Regions from separate parts of the Pseudomonas sp. NPDC085632 genome, predicted to be linked through region 3. Evidence: predicted binding sites of a transcription regulator. Region 3 holds the regulator's gene; each other region holds the start of a gene.
What was found. The regulator FliA, encoded in region 3, starts transcription of late flagellar genes. The targets are predictions, from matches to a motif close to CTAAAGTTTNNNNNNNNNNNGCCGNTAA.
Positions count from the first base shown of each region.

Region 1 (5,404 bases), on a different contig from region 3:
TCCTTTCGAGCGCTGTATTTCGCCTCGCTGATGATGTTGATCGGCTCGGGCCTGCTATCCACTTATCTGGCCTTGCGTCTGGCCGCTGACAACGTCGACGGCCTCTGGGTCGGTGCGCTGATGGCGGCCAACTATTTCGGCCTGGTGCTGGGCGGCAAGATCGGCCACCGGTTGATTGCCCGGGTCGGGCATATCCGCGCTTATTCTGCGTGTGCCGGGATTGTCGGGGCGGCAGTGTTGGGCCATGGACTGGTCGATTGGCTACCGGCGTGGCTGGTGCTGCGGACCATCGTCGGTCTGGGCATGATGTGCCAGTACATGGTGATCGAGAGCTGGCTCAACGAGCAGGCGGACGCCAACCAGCGCGGGCTGGTGTTCAGTGGTTACATGATCGCTTCGTATCTGGGCCTGGTGCTCGGCCAACTGATTCTGGTCATGCACCCGGGCTTGGGTCTTGAACTGCTGATGCTGGTCGCCTTGTGCTTCGCCTTGTGTCTGGTGCCTGTGACGTTGACCCGGCGCATTCACCCGGCGCCACTGCATCCGGCGCCGATGGAGCCACGTTTCTTTATCAAGCGCGTGCCGCAGTCATTGAGTACGGTGCTCGGTGCCGGCTTGATCATCGGTTCGTTCTACGGTCTGGCGCCGTTGTATGCCTCTCAACAAGGGCTGTCGACCGAGCAGGTCGGTCTGTTCATGGGTAGCTGCATTTTTGCCGGTTTGCTGGTGCAGTGGCCGTTGGGCTGGTTGTCCGATCGCTACGACCGGGCACTGCTGATACGCTGCTTTGCCGGGTTCCTGGCGGTGGCGGCGTTGCCGTTGGCGGTGCTGCCGCAGGTGCCGCTGGAAGTGCTGTTCGGGGTTGGCTTCCTGTGCTCACTGGTGCAGTTCTGCCTGTATCCGCTGGCGGTGGCGTTCTCCAATGACCATGTCGAGGGTGATCGGCGGGTGTCGCTGACCGCGATGCTGTTGGTGACTTACGGTGTTGGCGCGAGCATCGGGCCGTTGCTGGCGGGTGTGCTGATGAAACTGTTCGGCAGTCAGAGCCTGTATGCGTTTTTCAGCTTCTTCGCGCTGGTGCTGGTGTGGCGAATCCGGCCGAAAGCCGTGACCAATCTGCACCAGGTCGACGATGCGCCGCTGCATCACGTGGCCATGCCCGACAGCATGTCCAGTTCGCCGCTGGTGGCAGCGCTTGACCCTCGAGTAGATGAGCAGGTGGTGCAGGAGCAGATGGTCCAGGACCCTGTGCAGACGCCGCCGAATCCAGAGCCTGTATCTGATCCGCAGCCTGAGCCTGCGGCAGAAACCGAACCGGATACCGATAAGCCTGCGCCCGATCTCAGCGGCGGCAGACCGTGAACTGAACAAAAACCACCGCGCATAAAAAAGGGCAGCCCCGCCAGGGACTGCCCTTTTTATTGTCGCTGCGAATCACATATCGTCTTTGTCGAAACGGCGAGCTTCACGTTGCAACTGATACACGAATCGCTCAACGTTACGCGCAGCCTGACCACTGATGTTGTGGAAGCGCAGGCCGGCGAAGGTGATGTTGAGTTTTTCTTCGAAGTGCAGGTAGCGCAGTTCGACGGAAGTCGGCTGGTTGCCGAACAGTGGCGGAGCAATCAAACGGTCATAGACCTGACCCAATTGCAGGCGATCGGTGATATCGCCTTCGAAACGCAGCTTGCAGCCGGTCGCGGAGATATCCAGCAGTTTGCCGTTGATCGGCGCCTTGAGCTTTTCGCCGCCCAGTTCAACGCTGACCAGATCAGTCAGTTTCAGCGCAGCACGGAATGCATTGCGGCGCTGGTGGTAAACCACCTCGGTCGGCAACTCGCCGGTGTAGAAGCGGTCACCTTCGGACTCTTCGATGTTCAGCGTGCCGGTGCATTCCCAGGCAATGCGCACACCTTCGTGAAAACCTTCAACCCTGAACGGTTCGCCGGCCAGCAGGAAGCGTTCGCCATCACGCGGGATCATCTCGTCCAGCGCGATCGAAGCGCTGTCGCGGTCGACTTTGATCAGATAGCTCTGGAAGCGCTGGCTGCGCTCATGAAAGGTGATGATCAGCGGATCGTGGCTTTCTTGCAGCTGGCGCAGGTTGCTGGAGATTTCCAGTGGCGTGGTGAGCACCTTAGGGGGCTGCGGAGCATCATCCGCGCTGAGGGCGTTGGACACGGTTTATCAATCTCCAGACAAAATATGACGACTAGCCAGCATTTTGCCAGCATGTTTCGCGGGTTGATAGAGCTGGCGCATCAACGGCTCATGCCTGGCTGAGCGGACGCGGTATGGCAGGTTTGGCAAAAGTACCGCTGGCGTTATACAGCGCCGGCGCTTCGCCACCGGTGAGGATCTTCAACTGATTGGCCGTGGCGGCCTGCTGGATCTGAATGGACTGGCCATTCTTGACGTTGGCGGCCTGGCATTGAGCGATCAGATCGGTCAATGCATCGCCTTGCGTCAACAGCTGCTCGCCAATGCTCGACTGGCTGGCCAGTTGCTCAAGACCTGTGCGATCGGTCGGCAGGTTGAGGCTGGCGAGGATTTCGCTGCGTTTGCGGCCATGCTGTTCAAGCAGAATGATCAATGCCTGTTTGTGCGCCAGAATTTCTTCCAGCAGGGGCATGTCACGACCGTGCAACGCGAGGGATTCGGTTTGCAGCAACGCCAGCAATTGTTGAGCTGGAGCAAAGTCGTCGTTGATCAGTTGCAATAAATTAGTGTCGTGCATGGCTGGCCTTGGGTGTTAAGCGTCCAAAAGCCTCGCGCTGGCAAAGGCCTAGCGCTGGGCTTCGAAGTTGAGCAGTTTGCTGGCTACACGGTTGCTGTCGACTTTATAGCTGCCATCGGCAATCGCGGCTTTCAACTCGGCCACTCGGGCTTTGTCGACAGCAGGCTGATCGCGCAGCTTGTCAGTGACCTTCTGCAACTGTTGAGCCTCATTGCTGAGGTGTACCGATTCCCCGCTTTTTGCGGTACCGGCCGTTTCGGCCTGGGTATTCAGCGGCGCAGAGGTACCGGTTTCGGCGGTTTCCTTGGCGTTGCTGGTACGTGTACTGCCCGTAAGTGACGAGGAGCTGTTCAAACGGCTGAAATCGATGACCATGATAAAAACCTCTGGGAATTTGGACGCTTGCCATGTTTTCGGCCATCCCCTGGAAAACTTTAGGCACATTTACAATGAGCCTTGCATGCGCCGGCGCGTGTCCTGCTGCAGCACAGTTTAGGGAACAGCCGGGGTCAGCGCCAGTTTTCTACATCGCGACTTCCACTTGGCCGGGCGCGGTGACTTGCGCCTTGATGACCCGTTGCGAGTTGAGGTTTTTCACGCGGATCTGTTCTTTCAAACCGCCATTGGCCAGCGCTTCGCCGGGCATGCGCACGGCGAGCGTGCCGCTGCGCGCAGTGATGACCACTTGATCGCCCTTGCGAATGACTTCGGCCTGTTCCAGATGAACCAGGGTAATGACCTGATCGGCTACCGTTGGTCGGGTTAATTTCTGCCCGATCGCTTCGTCTACCGAGGTCAGAAAGCCTTGGTTGATCGTGCTTACGTCGCGCTCTCGCAAGGTTACGTCTTGCGGCTCGATAATCCCGGCGCGTTTCAGTGGGCGTGTGGTCGTCACAATCTCGCGAAACAGGCGGACTTGAGCGGGCACGAACACGGTCCAGGGCGAGGCGCCTTCACAGCGAACCTTGACCGTTACCCGGCCCAGCGGACGCGCCGGGCTCTCCAGAGTGGCTGTCAATTCCTTGTCGCACATAGGCATGCGCATACGGGGGTCGAGCTGGTTTACTTCGATTTCGTAGCGGCCTTCCGTTTGACTGGTAGCCAGATAGTCTTCTACGGTGAACTCAAGAAAGCCCTGAGTGACGCCGATAAGCATGTCAGGCAAGGTAACCGCATCAGCAATGGCAGGGCTGCCAGCGAAAAAGCAGCAGACGGCTGACATCGCGCAAAGGCTTTTGCGAGCGCGGGATGTCAGGTGTCGGAAAAATGTCGTTTGAGCGTTCATACGAGTTAAAAAGCAAGCGCCGTGCCGTTTAGCAATGAATGTGCGTCGCAACAACACTTGGCGTTGGTGTAGGAGTCTGGGCATGGCTGGTGTAATGGATTCGGTAAACCAGCGCACGCAACTGGTAGGGCAGAATCGCCTGGAGCTGTTGTTGTTCCGTCTCGACGGCCAGCAGCTCTATGGAATCAACGTGTTCAAGGTGCGGGAAGTGTTGCAGTGCCCGTCGCTGACGTTGATGCCCAAGTCCAGTCCTGTCGTGTGCGGGGTGGCAAATATCCGGGGGGCGACCATTCCGATCCTTGATCTGGCAATGGCCACCGGTTCCGGAGCGTTGAAAGACAAGAACAACCCGTTCGTGATCATCACGGAGTACAACACCAAGACCCAGGGTTTCCTGGTCCGCTCGGTGGAGCGCATCGTCAACATGAACTGGGAAGAGATTCATCCACCGCCCAAGGGCACGGGTCGCGATCATTACCTGACCGCTGTGACTCGGGTGGACAATCAGTTAGTCGAAATCATCGACGTCGAGAAAGTGCTGGCGGAAGTTGCGCCGACACCGGAAGCGATTTCGGTGGGCGTGGTCGATGTCGAGACCCAGACCAAGGCACTGTCGTTGCGTGTCTTGACGGTCGATGACTCGTCGGTGGCGCGCAAGCAGGTGACGCGTTGCCTGCAGACGATCGGCGTCGAAGTTGTGGCGCTGAACGACGGCAAGCAGGCGCTGGATTACCTGCGCAAGCTGGTCGATGAGGGCAAGAAGCCGGAAGAAGAGTTTCTGATGATGATCTCCGACATCGAGATGCCGGAGATGGACGGATACACTTTGACGGCCGAGATTCGCGCTGACCCGCGCATGCAAAAGCTTCATATCATCCTGCATACTTCGTTGTCGGGGGTATTCAATCAGGCGATGGTCAAGAAAGTCGGTGCCGATGACTTTTTGGCCAAATTCCGTCCTGATGACCTGGCATCCCGGGTAGTCGACCGGATCAAAGCAGCAGATATCAGCTAGGAGCGCTTTGCTCCTGGCGGTCAACACGATTTAAGAGGCGGCATCATTGTCTACGGGTAATTTGGATTTCGAACAGTTCCGGGTCTTCCTGGAAAAAGCCTGTGGCATTTTGCTCGGTGAAAACAAGCAGTACCTGGTCTCGAGCCGTCTCAACAAACTGATGGAGCAGCAAGGCATCAAATCCCTGGGTGAGCTGGTTCAGCGCATCCAGACCCAGCCGCGCAGCGGTTTGCGCGAGCAGGTGGTCGATGCCATGACGACCAACGAAACCCTGTGGTTTCGTGATACCTATCCGTTTGAAGTCTTGAAGAACAAGGTGCTGCCTGAAGCGATCAAGGCCAGCCCCAACCAGCGTCTGCGGATCTGG
Region 1 covers NZ_JBITSX010000040.1:45,799-51,202, reverse strand. Annotated here, with positions in the region: gene ACIF4X_RS21710 (MFS transporter) at 1-1,362, shown strand, start outside; gene ACIF4X_RS21705 (flagellar brake protein) at 1,435-2,181, opposite strand; gene ACIF4X_RS21700 (flagella synthesis protein FlgN) at 2,270-2,737, opposite strand; gene flgM (flagellar biosynthesis anti-sigma factor FlgM) at 2,786-3,112, opposite strand; gene flgA (flagellar basal body P-ring formation chaperone FlgA) at 3,261-4,022, opposite strand; gene ACIF4X_RS21685 (chemotaxis protein CheV) at 4,105-5,037, shown strand; gene cheR (protein-glutamate O-methyltransferase CheR) at 5,084-5,404, shown strand, end outside.
Region 1: a site for FliA is predicted at 3,148-3,175, ahead of flgM (flagellar biosynthesis anti-sigma factor FlgM). Genes of this name have one in related genera too.

Region 2 (5,404 bases), on a different contig from region 3:
ATTCAGCCAGCCGCCGTTGATTCGCACGTTGGCGTGGGCCAGTACCGCTTGGACACCGACCAGAATCACATAGGCATTCAGCGCCTGCGGGGCGAAGCCCAGCAACATCAACGGCACCAGCACGCCGGTGCGGGTCAGCAGGATTTCGATGAAATGCACGCGCGAGCCGGCGAGCCAGTCCATGTGCGTGCTGGAGTGATGCACCGCGTGGATACGCCACATAAATGGCACCACGTGATAGAGCCGGTGCAGCCAGTACTGGCCGAGATCAGCGACCAGGATCGCCAGCAGAAACTGCACCACCAGCGGCAGGCTCTGCACACTCGCCTGCAAGCCGGGCGACACCGCCCAACCGGCGATGTAGCTTGAGGAGGCGGTGATGAAGATCAGGATGAACTGCACCAGCATGTGGCTGACGAAAAAATAGGTCAGGTCGGTGCGCCAGTGCGGGCGCAGGATGTTCTGCTCAGGGTCTTTGGAGTAGAGCTTTTCCAGCGGAATGAACACGATGGCCGACACCAGCAGCGCCAAAACAAACCAGTCCAGACCCAGCGAGTACGGCGTCTGCCCGATCGAGCTGACCTGCACATTGGTGCCGCCAAGGAATACCGCCAGCCCCGACGCCACCAACCCGGTAATCCCCAGACGTTTGCGCTTGTTGAGCAGAATATTCAGGGTACCGAGACCGAACGACAGCACCAGACCGAGCAACAGCGTGGTCCTCGCGAACTGCTCGTCATAGACCTTGCGCAACTCAGCCGTGGTCAGCCATTCGGGAAACAGGAAGCAGAACACCGCCAGCAGGCTCAACAGCCCGAGGGTGGCGGAAATATAGCCACTGACCCGCCCCTCGCCAAATTTGAAGGGTGCGTTGCCATGCCGTTGAAAATAGGCTTTGAGTCTTTCCATTTACTGATCTTCCGTGATTGCGAAAACTGCGACTGGTCATTGCGACGCAGGCAGATACAAAAAAGCCACGGTGACCGTGGCTTTTTGTGGATCACTGCTTCGGCGCGGGGGCCGGGGCAGTGGCTGGGGGAGCAGGCGCTGGCGCCGCACTCCCCGGCTGGGCCGGTTTCGGCGCGGCGTCGTCGAACAGGTTCAGACGTTCGCGCAGTTCGTGCGCTGGCACCGGTTGCTGATCCGCCGGCAGTGCATTCGGGTCGACAGGCGCTGCCGGAGCAGCACCGTTCTGACCCTGATCCGCCGGCTTCGCCGGATCCGCACCTTGCGAACCTTCGATGGCCGCCTGGGCTTTTTTGGTCAGCACCACAATGTCGATACGGCGATTGACCGGGTTGAACGGGTTTTCCTTGTCGAACAGCGCCGACGAGGCATAACCGACGACCCGCGCCACTTGCGCATCCGGATAGCTGCCGGCGACCAAGGCACGACGTGCAGCGTTGGCGCGGTTGGCCGACAGTTCCCAGTTACCGAAATCGCCGGTGCCGGTGTACGGCTTGGCGTCAGTGTGACCGCTGATGCTGATCTTGTTCGGCACAGCTTTGATGGTGTCGGCCATCGCCAGCAGGATGTCTTCGAAGTACGGCTTCAGGCGTGCAGAACCGGAGTCGAACATCGGCCGGTTCTCGGCGTCCATGATCTGGATGCGCAAGCCGTTCGGCGTGATCTCGAAGAGAATCTGATCCTTGAATTTCTGCAGTTGCGGGTTCTCGTCGACCTTGTTCTGCAGTTCTTGCAGGAGCAGTTCCAGACGCTCCTTCTCGACCTGCTCGGCCATGCCTTCAACTTGCTCGGTGTCGACCGTGACCTTGTCAGGCTGCGGTTGAGATTTCACCTCAGGGTTGAGGGTGTTTTCCGGCGCCAAAGTCGGCGTACCGCCCAGGTCGATGATGTATGGCGTGCCGCTTTCGGAGAAGCCGACCGGGTCCTTGAAGTAACCGGCGATGGCGATCTTCTGCTCCGGCGTTGCCGTGGACAACAGCCACAACACCAGGAAGAACGCCATCATCGCCGTGGCGAAGTCGGCGAAGGCGATTTTCCACGCCCCGCCGTGATGCCCGCCGGCTATGCGCTTGACGCGCTTGATGATAATCGGCTGATTATTTTCCATGGCTTAGCGACCGCGAACGGCTTGTTCCAGCTCGGCAAAGCTTGGACGGTGGGCCGGGTACAGCACCTTGCGACCGAACTCGACCGCCAACGATGGCGGCATGCCGGAAGCCGAAGCCACCAGCGAAGCCTTGATGGCTTCATAGACGTTCAGTTCTTCCTTGGCATCGTGGGCAAGGGAATGTGCCAGCGGGCCAAAGAAACCGTACGCCGCGAGAATACCGAAGAAGGTACCGACCAGTGCCGCACCCACGTGCAGACCGATGGACTTCTGATCGCCTTCACCCAGCGAGGCCATGGTCACCACGATACCGAGTACCGCCGCGACGATACCGAAACCGGGCATGGCGTCGGCGATGCCATTCACTGCATGCGATGGGTGCTCAAGGTCTTCCTTCAGGCTGTACAGCTCCATGTCGAACAAGCCTTCGAGCTCGTGCGGGGCCATGTTGCCGGACGACATGATGCGCAGGTAGTCGCAGATGAACGCGGTCATGCGCTCGTCTTTGAGCACGGCCGGGTACTTGGCGAAGATCGGGCTCGCAGCGGCATCTTCGATGTCGCCTTCGATGGCCATCATGCCTTCGCGGCGGCTCTTGTTGAGGATCTCGTAGATCAGCCCGAGCACTTCCAGATAGAACGTGTGGCTGAAGCGCGAACTGAACATGCTCAGGGATTTCTTGAGCACGTGCATCGTCATGTAGCCAGGGTTGGCCTGCAGGAATGCACCGAGTGCAGCACCACCGATGATCATCACCTCGAAAGGCTGGATCAGGGCGGCAATCTTGCCGTGGGAGAGCACGTATCCGCCGAGCACGCTCGCGAATACGACGATGATGCCGATAATTTTAGCCATAGGTAGAAAGTACTTACTTAAGTCGGGTTCAAGGTCATATTCGGAAGTTAAAAAATCTCTTCTTCTACTTATCGGCAAAACTGCGCCAGACTATAGCCAGTTCAGGCGAAAAGCCAATTTAGCCCATGCCGGGCGCGTCTACAGTCAGTGAAGATCCCGTCCAGACATGGCTAATGAAACGAACGTCCCACACGCAAAACCGACCACCCTCGACGGCTGGGTAAAGTTGCTCGATGGCGTGCGACTGCCCGTCCCGCAAGAGGCTCACGACAAAGTCTGCCGCGCGATCCGTGACAATCGCAGCTCGCTGCGCGACATCGCCGACCTGATGCAGGACAGCCCGGCACTGGCCTTGAGCATCATCCGTGAGGCGAATCGTCACACCCACGGCACCATGGCCACGCCGGCAGAAAATCTTGAGGTGGCGATCAATCGTCTGGGCCTCGCCCGCACCGAAGAATTGCTCGCGCGACTCCCCGCCGAACCGCTGATGCAAATCCCCAAGGCCCTGCGCCAATTGCAGATGATCAGTCAGCACGCGACGCAACAGGCCAACGGTTTCTTTGCCAGTCGCCTGGCGCGGCTGTGGCAGGACATTCATTGGGGCAGCCTGTTGTTTCTGTCGCCGCTATGGCCATTGGCGCTGACCTATCCGCAATTGCTAGAAGAGTGGGAACTGCGGGTTATCCACAAGGGTGAATCGGCGCATACGGTCGAAAAGCAATTATTCGGCGTGCGCCTGCTGAAAATCGCCGAAGCGCTGGTCGAGGCCTGGCACCTGCCGATCTGGGTGCAGCAGGGCTATAAACTGCTGCTCAGTGAGCAACGCGAACTGGTGAAGGTGCTGCGCATCGCCCGCGACAGCGAACATCCGCTGCGCCAGCAGAATCGCCTCGACGATGATCCGACGTTGCGCCGCTGGCTCAATCAGCCGGCCAATACCGTGCTGCTGGCCAATGGTCTGGCGCTGTCGGCGCAACAGGCCTGGGACAGTCCACACAGCGAACGCTGGCAGTACCTGACCAGCCTGTATCTGCAGATTTCCATGGATGAAGTGCAACAACAGTTGCACCAGCAAGCCGCGAACAGCGCGCGCCATCATGCGATGCCGGACTTGTGGCACCCGGCGGTTTCATTGCTGTGGCCGTGGGGCACCCGTCGTTTGCCGGCCGGCATGTTGCCTGCCGCCGCGCCCACCGCTGAAGACCTGGGCCAGTGGCGCAAGCAATGCGCCGAACTGCTCGCCGAACCGAGCCGCTTCACCAATGCCATGAGCCTGACCGTCGCCGCGCGCGATGCCTTGGCCGCCAGCGGCATGCGCCGGGTGATGATCCTGATGGCCGATCGTACGCAATCCAGTCTGCGCGTGCAGCAAACCTATGGTTTGCCGAAAGAAGCGGCGGCGCTGAATTTTGTCGTCAGCCAGAGCAAGGTTCTGCAACGGCTGCTTGCGCAACAGGCGCAGGTGCGGATCACGCCGGAGAACAATGCGCAGTTCTCCGCGCTGCTACCGGCGAGCCTGCGCACGCTGTTTCGCGGCGAGCATCTATTCCTGCGTTCACTGGTCAATAACGGCCGAGTGATCATGATCGTCGTCGCCGATCAGGGCGGCGGGCCGTTCGCCGACATCACCGTGCAAGCCTTTGGTAAAACCGCCCAGTGCATCGAAAAAGCCCTGCACAGCTTTAGCAGCCGTGGCCGATGAGGCTGCGCTACAATCCTCCCCTTTGTGCTCTGGAGACCTCACATGTCTGACTTCTCTGGCTTGCCGCTCGTCATCGAACCGAGCGACTTGCTTCCTCGGCTGGAGGCCAGCAACCTGATTCTGGTGGACCTGACCAGTCCCGCGCGCTACACCGAAGGTCACCTTCCCGGTGCACGCTTTGTCGATCCGAAACGTACCCAGCTCGGCCAGCCGCCGGCGCCAGGTTTGCTGCCGGCCAAAGCCGATCTGGAAGCCTTGTTCGGTGAGCTGGGCCATCGCAAGGACGCGGTCTATGTGGTCTATGACGACGAAGGCGGCGGCTGGGCCGGGCGCTTCATCTGGCTGCTCGACGTCATCGGTCATGACAAGTACCACTATATAGACGGTGGTCTGCCGGCATGGCTGGCAGATGGCATGCCGATGTCGATCCAGGTGCCAGCAGCCGTCGGTGGCCCGCTGCCGTTGACCTTGCACGACGAGCCGACTGCCACGCGCGAATATCTGCAAAGCCGTCTCGGTGCTGCCGATCTGGCGATCTGGGATGCGCGCGGGCCGCTGGAGTATTCCGGCGAGAAAGTCCTGGCCGCCAAGGCCGGGCACATCCCCGGCGCGGTCAACTTCGAGTGGACAGCGGGCATGGACAAGGCGCGTCAGCTGCGCATTCGCACGGACATGCCGCAGATCCTCGACGATCTCGGGATCACCAAGGACAAAGAAATCATTACCCACTGCCAGACCCATCACCGGTCGGGCTTCACTTATCTGGTGGC
Region 2 covers NZ_JBITSX010000026.1:22,975-28,378, forward strand. Annotated here, with positions in the region: gene ACIF4X_RS17365 (sterol desaturase family protein) at 1-909, opposite strand, end outside; gene motB (flagellar motor protein MotB) at 1,001-2,074, opposite strand; gene motA (flagellar motor stator protein MotA) at 2,078-2,929, opposite strand; gene ACIF4X_RS17380 (HDOD domain-containing protein) at 3,096-4,634, shown strand; gene rhdA (thiosulfate sulfurtransferase) at 4,677-5,404, shown strand, end outside.
Region 2: a site for FliA is predicted at 2,998-3,025, ahead of motA (flagellar motor stator protein MotA). Genes of this name have one in related genera too.

Region 3 (5,404 bases):
GAGCCAACCTCGATCACTGATGCCTACGCACTGATCAAACTGCTTAACCGCGATTACGGCATGAACCGCTTCCGCGTCCTCGCCAACATGGCGCAGAGCCCGCAGGAAGGGCGCAATCTGTTCGCCAAGTTGACCAAGGTCACGGATCGTTTCCTTGACGTGGCCCTACAATACGTCGGCGCCGTGCCTTACGACGAAAGCGTGCGTAAAGCGGTGCAGAAGCAGCGTGCGGTGTACGAAGCCTTCCCGCGTTCCAAGTGCGCGCTGGCGTTCAAGGCGATCGCGCAGAAGGTCGATACCTGGCCGCTGCCCGCCAACCCGCGTGGCCACCTTGAGTTTTTCGTCGAGCGCCTCGTGCAGCAAACGGCAGGGCCCGTGCTATGACCGCAAGCGGTATGAACTACTACAAGAAGTCGGCACGTGACGCGCAGTACGAACTGATCGAGCGTTACGCGCCACTGGTCAAACGCATTGCCTATCACTTGCTGGCACGCTTGCCGGCCAGTGTGCAGGTTGAAGATTTGATCCAGGCCGGGATGATCGGCCTGCTCGAAGTCTCGACCAAATACGACGCCAGCAAAGGCGCCAGTTTCGAAACGTACGCGGGCATACGAATCCGCGGCGCGATGCTCGACGAAGTGCGCAAAGGGGACTGGGCGCCACGCTCGGTTCACCGCAATACCCGGATGGTGAGCGACGCGATTCGCTCAATTGAAGCTAAAACCGGCCGTGATGCTAAAGATCACGAGGTTGCGGCCGAACTCCAATTGAGTCTCGACGATTACTACGGGATTTTGAATGACACCTTGGGCAGTCGCCTGTTCAGTTTCGACGACCTGTTGCAGGACGGCGAACACGAAGGGCTGCACGAGGATGGCGCGAGTGCTCATCTTGAGCCGTCACGCGATCTGGAAGATGAACGTTTCCAGGCAGCGTTGGCGGACGCGATTGCCAATTTGCCGGAGCGTGAGCGACTGGTGTTGGCGCTGTACTACGACGAAGAGCTGAACCTCAAGGAGATCGGTGAAGTCCTTGGCGTCAGTGAATCGCGGGTCAGCCAGTTACACAGCCAGTGCGCGGCCCGTTTGCGGGGGCGTTTGGGGGAGTGGCGAGCGCGCTGAAGGCAGTGTGGGGACACTGCGAACGAGGCTGGTGCGGTGATGAACGGCACCGGTCTTGCTCTGTTGTGCTCCAGACAGTCTTCGAGTGCTGCGCCGATTGATTGAAGTGGCGCGTCCAGGTGCTGGGCGCGTTTAAGACTGCTTGGAGGTCGAATTGAACAAAGACATGAAAATCCTCATCGTTGATGACTTCTCAACGATGCGGCGGATCATCAAGAACCTGCTGCGTGATCTTGGGTTCACCAACACCGTCGAGGCTGACGATGGCGTGACTGCCATTCCAGTGCTCAACAGCGGCAGCATCGACTTTCTGGTAACGGACTGGAACATGCCGGGCATGACCGGTATCGACCTGCTGCGCCACGTGCGTGCCGATGAAAAACTCAAGCACCTGCCCGTGCTGATGGTGACTGCAGAAGCCAAGCGCGAGCAGATCATTGAAGCCGCTCAGGCCGGTGTAAACGGCTACGTCGTCAAACCTTTCACGGCTCAGGCGTTGAAAGACAAAATCGAGAAGATTTTCGAACGCATCGGCTGATGAACGCGCGGGGGAGCTATGGAGCATAACGAATCTTCACAGGGCGATTTCGAGTCGACCCTGAAAAAACACGCCGTCGAACTGGTCGAAAGCCTTGAAAAAGGCAGGTTCGGCGACGCTGTGCAACTGATCCATGAGCTCAATCAGACCCGTGACCGTGGCCTGTACCAGGAAGTGGGCAAGCTCACACGTGAACTGCACAGTGCGATCGTCAACTTCCAGATCGACCCGAACATGCCGCAGGCCGAGGAAGTGTCGCAAATCACCGACGCCACCGAACGCCTGGGCTATGTGGTCAAGCTGACAGAGGCCGCGGCCAACCGCACCATGGATCTGGTGGAAAGCGCCACGCCGGTGGTCAACAGTCTGGCTGATGAAGCCCAGACCTTGAGCGCCGATTGGGGTCGCTTCATGCGTCGCGAGGTCGGGGCTGAAGAGTTCCGCGAGCTGGCGCGCCGGGTCGACGGTTTTCTGTCACGCAGCAGCACGGACAACCGTGCGGTGTCGAGCAATCTCAACGACATCCTGCTGGCCCAGGATTACCAGGACCTGACCGGTCAGGTGATCAAGCGTGTGACCCAACTGGTCACCGAAGTCGAAAGCAATTTGCTCAAACTCGTGCTCATGGCCAGTCAGGTCGACCGCTTTGCGGGCATCGAACATGACCGTGCCGCGATGCTTGCAGAAAAAGATCCACAAAAACATCTCTCGCAGGGTGAAGGTCCGCAGATTCATGCCGATAAACGAGAAGACGTTGTGTCCGGTCAGGACGATGTGGACGATTTGTTATCCAGCCTCGGGTTCTAGAGTTTTGGAATTTTAGGTTTTTTGGGTTTTTAGACCTGTAGGAGCACCCCATTAATGAGCTTCGGCGCCGATGAAGAGATCCTTCAGGATTTCCTGGTTGAGGCCGGCGAGATTCTTGAGCAACTGTCCGAGCAACTGGTCGAGCTGGAAAGCCGACCGGATGACGCAGATCTGCTCAACGCAATTTTTCGCGGTTTCCACACTGTAAAAGGGGGCGCCGGCTTCCTTCAGCTCAACGAGCTGGTGGAGTGCTGTCACATCGCCGAAAACGTGTTCGACATCCTGCGTAAGGGTGAGCGTCGCGTTGATGCAGAACTGATGGACGTGGTGCTCGAAGCACTGGACGCGGTGAACAGCATGTTCAGCGAAGTCCGTGAACGCGCACCGATCACCGCCGCCACCCCGGAACTGCTGGCCGCTCTGGCGCGCCTGGCCGAACCGCAATCGGCGGATGCAGCCCCGGCTTCGCCGGTGGCCGAGATGATTGAAGATCTGGTCGTCGAAGGCGACTCGGGCGACATCACCGATAACGAATTTGAACAGCTGCTGGACTCGCTGAACGCCGTCAAGGCCGAAGCTGAAGCCCCGGCCGCTGCTGCCCCCGCGCAAACGGCCGCTGAAGCCGCGAGCGATGAAATTACCGATGCCGAATTCGAGTCGTTGCTCGATCAGTTGCACGGCAAGGGCCAGTTCGCGGTGGACGCGGTTGCACCAGCGGCCGCAGCCCCTGCGGCACCGGCCAAGGGCGACAGCTCGGACATCACCGACGACGAATTCGAAGCCCTGCTCGATCAGTTGCACGGTAAAGGCAACTTTGCCGTCGATGCACTGGAGTCGGCAATCGCCTCGGCGCCTGCGCCGGCCGCACCGGTGGCCGCCGCTGCCGGCAGCGATCTGATCAGCGATCACGAGTTCGAATCGCTGCTCGACGAATTGCACGGCAAAGGCAAGTTCACTGAAGTCGGCACCGCCGCTGCTGGCAGTGCTTCGACCGTCGCCACACCGGCTGCCAAGGCACCGGCCGCTGCTGCAGCGCCCAAGCCTGCCGCCAAGCCTGAGCCGAAAGCCGAAGCGCCGAAACCGGCCGCCGCTGCTGCACCGGCTCCGGCCCGTGCGCCGGCGACACCGCCACCGGAAAAACCGGCGAGCGAAGCCGAAACCACCGTGCGCGTCGACACGGCACGTCTCGACGAAATCATGAACATGGTCGGCGAGTTGGTGCTGGTGCGTAACCGTCTGGTGCGCCTGGGGCTGAACAGCGGCGATGAAGCCATGCAAAAGGCTGTGTCGAACCTCGACGTGGTCACGGCTGACTTGCAGACCGCGGTGATGAAGACGCGGATGCAGCCGATCAAGAAGGTCTTCGGGCGCTTCCCGCGTCTGGTTCGTGACCTCGCGCGTCAGCTGAAGAAAGAGATCAACCTGGAACTGGTGGGTGAAGAAACCGACCTCGACAAAAACCTTGTCGAGGCCCTGGCCGACCCGCTGGTCCACTTGGTGCGCAACGCGGTCGACCACGGCATCGAGTCGCCGGAAGAACGCGAAGCCTCGGGCAAGGCCCGTGGCGGTCGCGTGGTACTGGCAGCCGAGCAAGAGGGCGACCATATCCTGCTGTCGATTTCCGATGACGGCAAAGGCATGGACCCGAATGTCCTGCGCGCCATCGCGGTAAAACGCGGCGTGATGGACAAGGACGCGGCCGATCGCCTGAGCGATACCGAGTGCTACAACCTGATTTTTGCCCCGGGTTTCTCGACCAAGACCGAGATCTCCGACGTCTCCGGCCGTGGCGTCGGCATGGACGTGGTGAAAACCAAGATTTCCCAGCTCAACGGTTCGATCAACATCTACTCGACCAAGGGCCAGGGCTCGAAGATCGTCATCAAGGTGCCGCTGACCCTCGCGATCATGCCAACCCTGATGGTGATGCTCGGCAATCAGGCGTTTGCGTTCCCGTTGGTCAACGTCAACGAAATCTTCCACCTCGACCTGTCGACCACCAACGTCGTCGACGGCCAGGAAGTGGTGATCGTGCGGGACAAGGCGCTGCCATTGTTCTACCTCAAGCGCTGGCTGGTCAGCTCCGCCGCTCACGAAGAGCAGCGTGAAGGCCACGTGGTGATCCTTTCGGTGGGCACGCAGCGGATCGGCTTCGTCGTCGATCAGCTAGTCGGTCAGGAAGAAGTGGTCATCAAGCCATTGGGCAAAATGCTGCAGGGCACTCCGGGCATGTCCGGCGCCACCATCACCGGTGACGGCCGCATCGCGCTGATTCTCGATGTTCCAAGCATGCTCAAGCGTTACGCCGCACGGCGTATTTGAATCCGGGGCGGCGGGACGACAACGTCCCGCTGCACCTAATGGAGTGTTTATGGCAGTCAAAGTCCTGGTGGTGGACGATTCGGGTTTTTTCCGCCGCCGCGTCTCGGAAATTCTTTCTGCGGATCCGAGCATTCAGGTGGTCGGCACTGCAACCAACGGTAAAGAGGCGATTGATCAGGCGCTGGCGCTCAAGCCGGACGTGATCACCATGGACTACGAGATGCCGATGATGGACGGCATCACGGCAGTGCGGCACATCATGCAGCGCTGCCCGACCCCGGTGTTGATGTTCTCCTCGCTGACGCATGAAGGCGCCCGGGTCACCCTGGATGCGCTGGACGCCGGCGCGGTGGATTTCCTGCCGAAGAATTTCGAAGACATCTCCCGTAACCCGGAGAAGGTCAAGCAGTTGCTGTGCGAGAAGGTGCATAGCATTTCGCGCAGTAACCGTCGTTTCAGTGCCTACAGCGCGCCTGCGCCGGTTGCTGCTCCTGCGCCTGCACCGACCCCGGCTGCATCCAGCTTCAGCAGCCATAGCAGCCACAGCACCAGCGCGCCAACGCGTCCGGCTCCCGCTCCAGCGCCGACTCGCGCTCCAGCCGCCAGCGCGTCGTCG
Region 3 covers NZ_JBITSX010000029.1:47,114-52,517, reverse strand. Annotated here, with positions in the region: gene fleN (flagellar synthesis regulator FleN) at 1-384, shown strand, start outside; gene fliA (RNA polymerase sigma factor FliA) at 381-1,121, shown strand; gene ACIF4X_RS18535 (chemotaxis response regulator CheY) at 1,288-1,659, shown strand; gene ACIF4X_RS18530 (protein phosphatase CheZ) at 1,678-2,466, shown strand; gene ACIF4X_RS18525 (chemotaxis protein CheA) at 2,521-4,788, shown strand; gene ACIF4X_RS18520 (chemotaxis response regulator protein-glutamate methylesterase) at 4,838-5,404, shown strand, end outside.